2 regions of the Arthrobacter ginkgonis genome follow, and region 2 is predicted to be linked to the other one. Evidence: riboswitches for the same ligand, from Rfam matches in the RefSeq annotation. Region 2 holds a riboswitch; the other holds the start of a gene.
The links. Region 2 has a riboswitch for guanidine ahead of ABD912_RS16035 (DMT family transporter). Riboswitches for the same ligand answer to the same signal wherever they lie in the genome.
Positions count from the first base shown of each region.

Region 1: it holds a riboswitch for guanidine, as region 2 does, so the genes downstream of both, ABD912_RS19130 (DMT family transporter) here and ABD912_RS16035 (DMT family transporter) in region 2, are expected to answer to the same signal.

Region 1 is NZ_BAABEO010000025.1:122,266-126,666, forward strand. It holds gene pknB (Stk1 family PASTA domain-containing Ser/Thr kinase) at 1-276, shown strand, start outside; gene ABD912_RS19110 (anthranilate synthase component II) at 333-977, opposite strand; gene ABD912_RS19115 (hypothetical protein) at 974-1,147, opposite strand; gene ABD912_RS19120 (class E sortase) at 1,161-1,919, opposite strand; gene ABD912_RS19125 (cell division protein CrgA) at 2,086-2,340, shown strand; gene ABD912_RS19130 (DMT family transporter) at 2,430-2,744, opposite strand; guanidine-III (ykkC-III) riboswitch at 2,762-2,824, opposite strand; gene ABD912_RS19135 (DUF3817 domain-containing protein) at 2,893-3,417, shown strand; gene ABD912_RS19140 (lipase maturation factor family protein) at 3,611-4,401, shown strand, end outside.
Region 2 is NZ_BAABEO010000020.1:201,805-206,205, reverse strand. It holds gene ABD912_RS16050 (flavin reductase family protein) at 1-234, shown strand, start outside; gene ABD912_RS16045 (ester cyclase) at 271-729, shown strand; gene ABD912_RS16040 (SDR family NAD(P)-dependent oxidoreductase) at 726-1,634, shown strand; gene ABD912_RS16035 (DMT family transporter) at 1,724-2,038, opposite strand; guanidine-III (ykkC-III) riboswitch at 2,048-2,115, opposite strand; gene ABD912_RS16030 (LysR family transcriptional regulator) at 2,190-3,080, opposite strand; gene ABD912_RS16025 (MFS transporter) at 3,181-4,401, shown strand, end outside.

The DNA.
Region 1 (4,401 bases), on a different contig from region 2:
GTGCAGCTGAATCTGGAAGTCCGCCAGGAGGAGAACTCGCTGGTGGAACCGGGCACGATCATCCGCCAGGAGCAGGCCGCCGGCAGCGACGTCGACCCGGGCAGCACCGTGGTGGTCACCGTCGCCGTGGCCCCGGCCGCGGAGGAGCCGGATCCGTCCGCTGACGAATCCTCCGATGGGTCCGGAGACTCCGGCGAGGATTCCGAGGGGGATTCCGACGAAGACTCGGGCGACGAGGGCGACTCGGGGAACGGACGCGGCGACTGGGAGGACTAGCGCGCGGGGCAGGCTAACCAAGCGGGGCGGTCCGGGACTTATGGCCCCGGGCCGCCCTACTGCTTGATGAGCGGGCTCAGGTCCGCGGCCGCAAGGGCCGCCCCGGCCAGCCCGAGGGACTCCAGCCAGTTGCCGAGCATCTGGTAGCCGCCCTCGGTGAGGACGGATTCGGGGTGGAACTGCACGCCCCACAGCGGCGCCTTGCGGTGCGCCAGGCCCATCACGACGCCGCCCTCGGTCTCGGCGGTGATTTCCAGCTCCTCCGGGATGGAGGAGCGCACGGCGGCCAGGGAGTGGTAGCGGGTCGCCGTGAACGGGTTGGCGACGTCGTGGAAGATCGGGTGGGAGCCGTGGTGCACCAGCGAGGTCTTCCCGTGCATCAGTTCCTCGGCGTGGGTGACCACGCCGCCGTAGGCCTCGGCGATGGCCTGGTGGCCCAGGCACACCCCCAGCAGCGGCTTGGCGTGGGTGCCGCACCACTTGATCAGCTCGACGCACACGCCGGCCTCGGCCGGGTTGCCCGGGCCGGGGGAGATCAGGACGCCGTCGCGCGCGGAGGCCAGTTCGATCGCCTCGGCCAGCGTGACGTCGTCGTTGCGGACCACGGTGGTTTCGGCGCCGAGTTCCTGCAGGTAGCCGACCAGCGTGTAGACGAAGCTGTCGTAGTTGTCGATCACCAGGATCCGGGTGGGGGCGGTCATCGCGGGAGCACCATGCCAATCGTCGAGTCGGTCCAGGGAACGAACTGGCGGTTCGCCCACGGGAACACGTATTCCATCAGGACCAGTATGGCCGCAGCAATCAGCAGGACGGAAATGAGGAGGCGGATCCACAGCGGTCCGGGCAGGTGGCGGAAAATCCAGGCGTACATTTGTTGCTCCCTGCTACTTCTGCAGCTTGGCGACGGTTGCGGCGATGGCCGCCGGCGGGCCGTCCGCGGCGGGCGTGAACGATTCGAGCACGGAGACGGCAATGATCCGCATCCGGGTGGTGAACGGGGGGTCGCAGCTGGTCATGGTCAGCACGGCCTCGGTGGGCTTTTCGCCCGGCCGGCCGGGCACCGGCGCCAGGACCTCGGCGGCGGAGGGGTGGACGATCTGCGTGCTGCGGTAGGCGTAGGTGTAAAAGCCCTTGGCGGTCTGCACGTAGATCAGGTCGCCGTCGCGGAGCCGGTCGATTTCGCGGAAAGCTTCCCCGTAAGTCTGCCGGTGGGCGGCCACGGCGAAGTTGCCCTTCTCCCCCGGCATCTGCGTGTCGGGGTAGTGGCCGATGCCCAGGGTGTTGAGCACGTCCAGTCCGACGCCGGTGGTCACCGGCCGCGCGAAGTCCTCGCCGAAGCGCGGGACATACATGACCGCGAACGGGTTCCCTTCCAGCAGCGGGTTATCCGCCGGTTCGCCAGCCGGCTCCTCGGCAGGAGTCCCGGCAAATCCTTCCAGGGCGCGCTCAACGGCCGTTTCCTGGGCGCGTCCGGCGTCGAGGTTCGTCCACCACAACTGCCAGACGACGAAGAGCAGCAGCACGGCGCCGGCGGTGAGAAACAGTTCGCCGAAAATCCCGAAGGCCGTCGAGAAGGGACCCCGCCGCGGGCGGTCGTGCGCAGCACCCGTTGATCTGCGGGTGACTTGGGCCGCTTCGGGCATTCCTGGTTCCTTCCGCGCCGTCGCCCGGGGCGGAAGGGCCCCAGCGGCTACAATTGAGATATTGACAAGGAGCGTGCCGGTGCTATTCGGACCGGCCCACCAGCCACAATAACGCCCGACCCGCAGTCTTCGCGGATGTCGCCGGCGCCCGAGCGCAGGAGAAGCCGTGCCAGAGTCCAAGACCCGACGCAAGAACCGCCGGCCCGACGAGGCCTCCGGCGCCGGCCAAGCCAGCTACAAGCCGCTGCCGGTCTGGTACAAGCCCGTCATGTTCGGCCTGATGATCCTGGGCCTGCTCTGGATCATGGTCTACTACATTTCCCAGGGCGTGCTGCCCGTGGTCATGATCGGCGGCTGGAACATCGTGATCGGCTTCGGGCTGGCGATGGCGGGCTTCTTCATGACCACCCGCTGGCGCTAGCTGTACTCAGCCAGCAGGTTGGTTGCACCGGCTGCCCCGCGCTTACCATCCCCCGGTCCCTGCGGCCGGTGCCGGGCGCCCCGCGCGGGTCACTCGACGAACTTCAGCCCCACGACACATCCGATCAGGACCGTGATCAGGACGATCTTCTGCCAGCTGACGGCGTCGCCGCCGAAGGCCATTCCGTAGGCCACGGTCAGGGACGCCCCGATGCCCACCCACACCGCGTAAGCGGTTCCGATGGATATGCTTCGCATGGCATATGCCAGACCCAGCATGCTCAGGACCACGCCGATCCCGAACACCACCGCGGGCCCCAGGCGGGTGAATCCCTCCGACTTGCCCAGGGCCACCGCCCAGACGGCCTCCAACAGTCCCGACACCACCAACACGATCCACGCCATGGCGCACCCGTCCCTTCAGCGGCCGTCTTGTCGTGGTCCGGGTACGGCTCCCTCGTCCGGGGAAAGGTGGATTCCTGCCGGTTAGGCTACCACCGGAGGCCCTCCCCCTTGCCCGCCCGCCCCGTCGCGCTCCCGACCGAAAGACACCATGACCCAGAACACCAAGACCCAAGACGGCACGACCCAGTCCCACCTCTCCTCCACCGCCCCTTCCAAACTCCCGCCCAAGAAGCTCTACGGCGCCCTCGCGCTGGCGGAAATGGTCACTTGGGCCCTGCTGATCCTGGGCATGGTGCTGAAGTACTCCGGCATCACCGAGGCGCTGGTGCCCGTGTTCGGACTGGTCCACGGCGTGGTGTTTTTGGCCTACTGCGTGGTGACGGTGTTCGTCTGGGTCAACCAGCGCTGGGGCTTCGTCCGCGGCCTGCTGGGGCTGGCCTCCGCCATCATTCCCTTCGCCACCCTGCCGTTTGAGCGGGCCACCGCCCGGCGCGGGCTGCTGGAGGGCGGCTGGCGGCTGGCCCCCGGCGGCGAGCAGCCTTCCGGGGCGGTCGAAAAGCTGCAGGCCTTGTGCCTGCGCCGTCCGGTGGCTGCCTCCGTGGTGGGCGCCGTGCTGATCGCCGCGGCCACCGCCGCGCTGCTGGCCGTTGGCCCGCCGGTCCCCAAGGGCTAGCGCGCGGGGCAGGCCCTCTCGTGTCGACTTCGTCGCCACGCAGGGACCCGACTGCCCCGCGCTTGCGGGGGAACGGCCCTCTCGTGTCGACTTCGTCGCCACGCAGGGACCCGACTGCCCCGCGCTTTGCGGAGGAACGGCCCCGTCCCTGCTACCGGTGACCACGCGCCCCCTTACGGCGTAGCGTGGGAACGTGGATTGGATCCTCTGGTTCGACGCGGGCTGGTTCAACGCCACCGACCGCGAGTTTGCCCGGCAAGTGCTGCAGCGCGGCATCGCAGCGCTGTACTTCGTGGCGTTCCTGTCCACGCTGAACCAGTTCCCGGCGCTGCTCGGCGAACACGGCCTGCTGCCGGTGCCCCGGTACCTGGAACGGACCATCCAAAGCGGCCTGCGGCCGCGCCCCACCCTGTTCACCCGCTGGCCGTACACCGACCGGCGGCTGCGCGCGATGTGCTGGACGGGCCTGGCCGTCTCCGCGCTGCTGGTTGCCGGCCTGCCCCAAGCGGGTCCCCCGTGGGTGCCGATGGTCGCGTTCCTGCTCCTGTGGGGGATGTATATGTCCATCGTCAACGTGGGGCACACCTTCTACGGGTTCGGCTGGGAGATGCTGCTGCTGGAGGCCGGGTTCCTGGCGGCTTTCCTCGGTTCCGACCGCGTGCCCCCGCCCGCCCCCATGATCCTTCTGGCCATCTGGCTGGTGTTCCGCCTGGAGTTCGGCGCCGGGATGATCAAGATCCGCGGCGGCAGCGAATGGCGGGACTTCACGGCCCTTTTCTACCATCACGAGACCCAGCCCATGCCGGGCCCGCTCAGCCGGCAGGCCCACCTGCTGCCCAAGCCGCTGCACCGGATGGAGGTGGCCGGCAACCACTTCGCCCAACTGGTGGTGCCGTTCCTGCTCTTCGCTCCGCAGCCGGTGGCGACCATCGCCGCGGCCGTCGTCGTGGGGACCCAGCTGTGGCTGGTGGCCACCGGGAACTT
Region 2 (4,401 bases):
GCCTCCGGCGGAGACAAGTTCGCGCAGCTGGACTGGACCCCCAGCGAACGCGGGGTCCCGGTGCTCGACGGCGTGGCCGGCCACTTCGAGCTCGAGGTCAAGTACAAGATTCCGGCCTTCACCCACACCATCTTCATCGGCGAGGTGATCGATGCCCGGGCCTCGGGCAAGGCGCCCCTGGTCTACCAGGGCGGCGGCTTTTTCGACGGCGCCCAGCTTGTCCCGGCCGGCTAGGCCACCCCTGCAGCGAACCACGAAGGAGCCCACAGCATGTCCGTCACCGCGTCCACAGAACAACCCAAGCAGGAGCTGCCCAACCGGGAGCTGCTCCTGAGCGCCCTGTCGCACCAGGGCCACGAGGCCGCCAGCGAGGCCATCGACACCTACTACGCAGCCGACTTCGTCCGCCACGGCGAGAAGACGGACTACAGCCGCGACCAGCTGCGGGAGGGGATCGCACGGCTCTACCGCGGCTTCCCCGACCTGGTGCGCACCCACAGCGACGTGATCGTGCAGGGGGACCGCGCCGCCTACCGGTGGGAGGCGCGCGGCACCCACCTGGGCGACTACCTGGGGGTCCGGGCCACCCGGCGGCCCGTGCACGCCCGAGGCATCGTGATGTGCCGGTTCGCCGACGGCAGGATCGCGGAGGAGTGGGCCTCGTGGAACAAGGCCAGCCTGCTGCACGACCTGGGCATCATTCCGCTGGGTCGGGAGGAGGGCAAGTGAGGGAGTTCGCGGGCAAGATCGCCTTCATCACCGGCGGCGCCTCGGGCGCCGGCCTGGGGCAGGCGCGGGTCTTCGGGCACGCCGGGTGCCGCATCGTGATCGCCGACATCCGCCGGGCCGCGATCGACGACGCCCTGGAGCTGCTGCGCTCCGAGGGAATCGAGGCGCACGGGATCGAGCTCGACATCACCGACCGGCAGGCCTACGCGGCCGCCGCGGACGAGGTCGAGGCGATCTTCGGCTCCGCGCCGCAGCTGCTCTTCAACACCGCGGGGGTCAACAGCTTCGGGCCCTTGGCCACGGCCACCTATGAGGACTTCGACTGGGTGATGGGCGTGAACCTGCAGGGCGTCATCAACGGCATCCAGACGTTCCTGCCCCGCATGATCGCCAGCGGGCGGGACGGCCACATCGTCAGCACCGCCTCCATGGCCGGCTTCGAGGGCAGCCCCACCGCGGCGATCTACGCGGCCAGCAAGGCGGCGGTGATCAACCTGATGGAGAGCTACGCGCTGTCCCTGCCGGCCCACGGCATCGGTGCCTCGGTGCTGTGTCCGGCCAGCATCCGGTCCAACATCGCCTTCGCCCAGGACACCCGGCCGGCCCACTTGGCCGCGAACTCGGGGTTCCGCGCGGATCCCGAGTTCATTGCGCTGCAGCACCAGCTCTACAGCGGCGGCATGGATCCGATCGTGCTGGCCGGGCACGTCAAGCGCGGCATCGAGGAGGACGCCGTGCACATCCTGCCCTACCCGGAAACGCGGGACGGGATCGAGCGGCACTTCCGCACCATCCTTGACTCCTTCGCCGACTCCTCGGTCGATCCGGAAGGCGCCCGGGAACGGGCCCTCGCCTTCGAGCGGTACCGGGCCCAAGCGGCTGCCCTCCCGGCCTCCACGGACTGAGCCCGCCCGCGCGGCGGTACCGGACAGGGAGGGGGGACGACGCCGGAACGCACCGCCGGCGTCGTCGCCCCCCTCAGGCGAGGACCTGCCTAGTGGGAGAGCTTGAGCCCCACCACGCCGGCGACGATCATCAGCAGGAACAGCACCTTTACCACCGACAGCGGCTCCCCGCCGGTGGCCATCGCATAGACCACGGTAAGTACCGCCCCGATGCCGACCCACACCGCGTAGGCGGTGCCAACCGGCAGGCCCCGCATGGCATAGGCCAGTCCCGCCATGCTGGCGGCCAACGCGGAGAAGAACACAACGGACGGACCCAGTCGGCTGAAGCCCTCGGACTTGCCCAGCGCGGTGGCCCACGCCGCCTCAAGCACACCGGACAACACCAGAACGAACCATGACATGACAGCCTCCACGGGCCGTCTTGTCGCACACCGGGTACGGCACCCATCGTCCGGAAGCCCGTTGTTTCGGGCTCCTTTCAGGATCCCACGCCCCTTGGCGGGCGGCAATGTCAACTCCCTCACCCGCGTCCGCGCGGGCGATCCGCCGCCCTCAGGCCGAACGCAGCGCCTCCAGCGCCTCCTCCACGCGGCGCGAGGGGCGGTGCTCGCTCGGCAGCACGCCGACCAGCGCGTTGCCTTGCACCGCATCCAGGACGGGCAGGTACACCACGGTGCGCCCGTCGAAGGTCGCTCCGGTCGCCGGCACGCTGTTGATCAGCGAGTACCCCAGCCCGCGCGCCACCATGCAGCGGATCGTCTCCATGTTGCTGCTCCTCCAGCGCACGTCCATGCGCAGCCCGAGGTCGGACACGATGGAAGTGAGCCGTTCGATCGTCGGCGGGACGTCGAGCAGGACGGCCGGTTCGCCGATGACCTGCGCCAGGTGGATCCCGGGTTCGCCCGCCAGCGGATGCGTGGCGGGCAGCATCACGTGCAGGTGGATGTCGATCAGGCGCACCGGGGTCAGGTCGGGCGCGGCCTGCAACTCATAGACGAGCGCGAAGTCCAGGTGTCCGTCGCGGACCGCGTCCTGTATCTCCGAGGGCGCCCCCTCCCGGAATCCGAGCTCCACCTCCGGATAGCGGGTGGTGAAGTGCTCGGCGAGCACCGGCATCAGGCGTGGCGAAATCGACTGGGCGAAACCGATGTTCAGGGGGCCGCGCATCAGGTCGCGGTGGTCCGTCATCGCCTCTTCGGCCTCGGCCACCCGGGCCAGGACCGCCCGGGCATGTGCGGCAAACTCGCGCCCCGCCGGCGTGGGGGCGACCCGCTTGGAACGTGAGCGGATCAGCAGGTCGGTCTCCAGCGAGCGTTCCAGCTGGGAGATGGCCATCGAAACCGCGGCCTGGGAAATGTGGCACGCCGCGGCGGCCGCCGTCACCGAGCCGTGCTCGATGACCCGAACGTAGTACTGGAGCTGGCGCAGCGTGATTTCAGGCATAAGTTTTCCTGATCGATTTCCTTGGATCAATTGATTATACAGATCCTGTGCGGTGGCACACACTGGAACCAGAATCGTCCCTCACCCACAAGGAAGTGTCGTGAATCGCACCCAGACCCATGGAGGCACCGGAGCCTCCCTCACGGGCCCGGCCCCTTCGGGCGAACCCTCGGGGCCGGCCGTGAACGAATCGCTGAACACGGCGGAGATGCGCCGCATCCTCTCCTCGAGCTTCATCGGCAGCGCCATCGAGTACTACGACTTCATCCTTTACGCGACGGCCGCCTCGCTGGTGTTCGGCCACGTCTTCTTCGCCGACCTCGGCGCCGGATTCGCGCTCTTCGCCTCCTTCGCCACGCTGGCCGTCGGCTACGTGGCCCGCCCGCTCGGCGGCGTCGTCTTCGGCCACTTCGGCGACAAGCTGGGCCGCAAGAAGATGCTGGTGCTCTCCATGCTGATCATGGGCGTGGGCACCACGCTGATCGGCGTGCTGCCCACCACCGCCCAGATCGGGATCGCCGCGCCGATCGCGCTGGTGCTGCTGCGCATCTGCCAGGGCATCGCCGTCGGCGGCGAGTGGGGCGGGGCGGCCCTGATGGCGCTCGAGCACGCGCCGAAGGCCAAGCGCGGCTTCGCCACCTCCTTCGCCAGCGCCGGCGGCCCGGCCGGGGCCATCATGGCCACACTGGTGGTCTCCGCGGTCTCCGCGCTGACCGGCGAGAACTTCCTGACGTGGGGGTGGCGCATCCCGTTCCTGCTCAGCGCCGTGCTGATCGCCGTCGGCCTGGTGATCCGGCTGAAGGTCTCCGAGACGCCGTCCTTCCAGCGGCTGGAGGCCGTCAACGACAAGCGCAGGATGCCGATCCTTGAGGTCCTGCGCGACCACCCGCGCGCCGTGGTCCTGGCGCTGCTGGCCGCCATGAGCTTCTACGCCTGCCAGGGACTGTTCACCGTCTGGGGCGTCTCGCTCGCCGTGGAGAACGGGGTGGACCGCTCCGGAGTGCTGAACTGGAAGGCCGCCGGCGCCATCGTCACCCTGCTCGTCACGTTCTGGGCCGCGCGCATGAGCGACCGGATCGGGCGCAACCGCATGCTGCTGATCGGCGGCGTGGTCGGCGTCGTGCTGGCCTACCCGCTGATCGCCCTGCTGAACAACGGCACCCTCTGGGGCTTCGCCGTCGCGATCGTGGTCGGCAACGGGGTGGTGCAGGGCCTGCTCTACGGGCCGATCGGCGCGTTCGTCGCCGAGCAGTTCCCCACCAGCGTCCGCTACACCGGCGCCTCGCTCTCCTACCAGGGGGCCTCCACCCTGGGCGCCGGC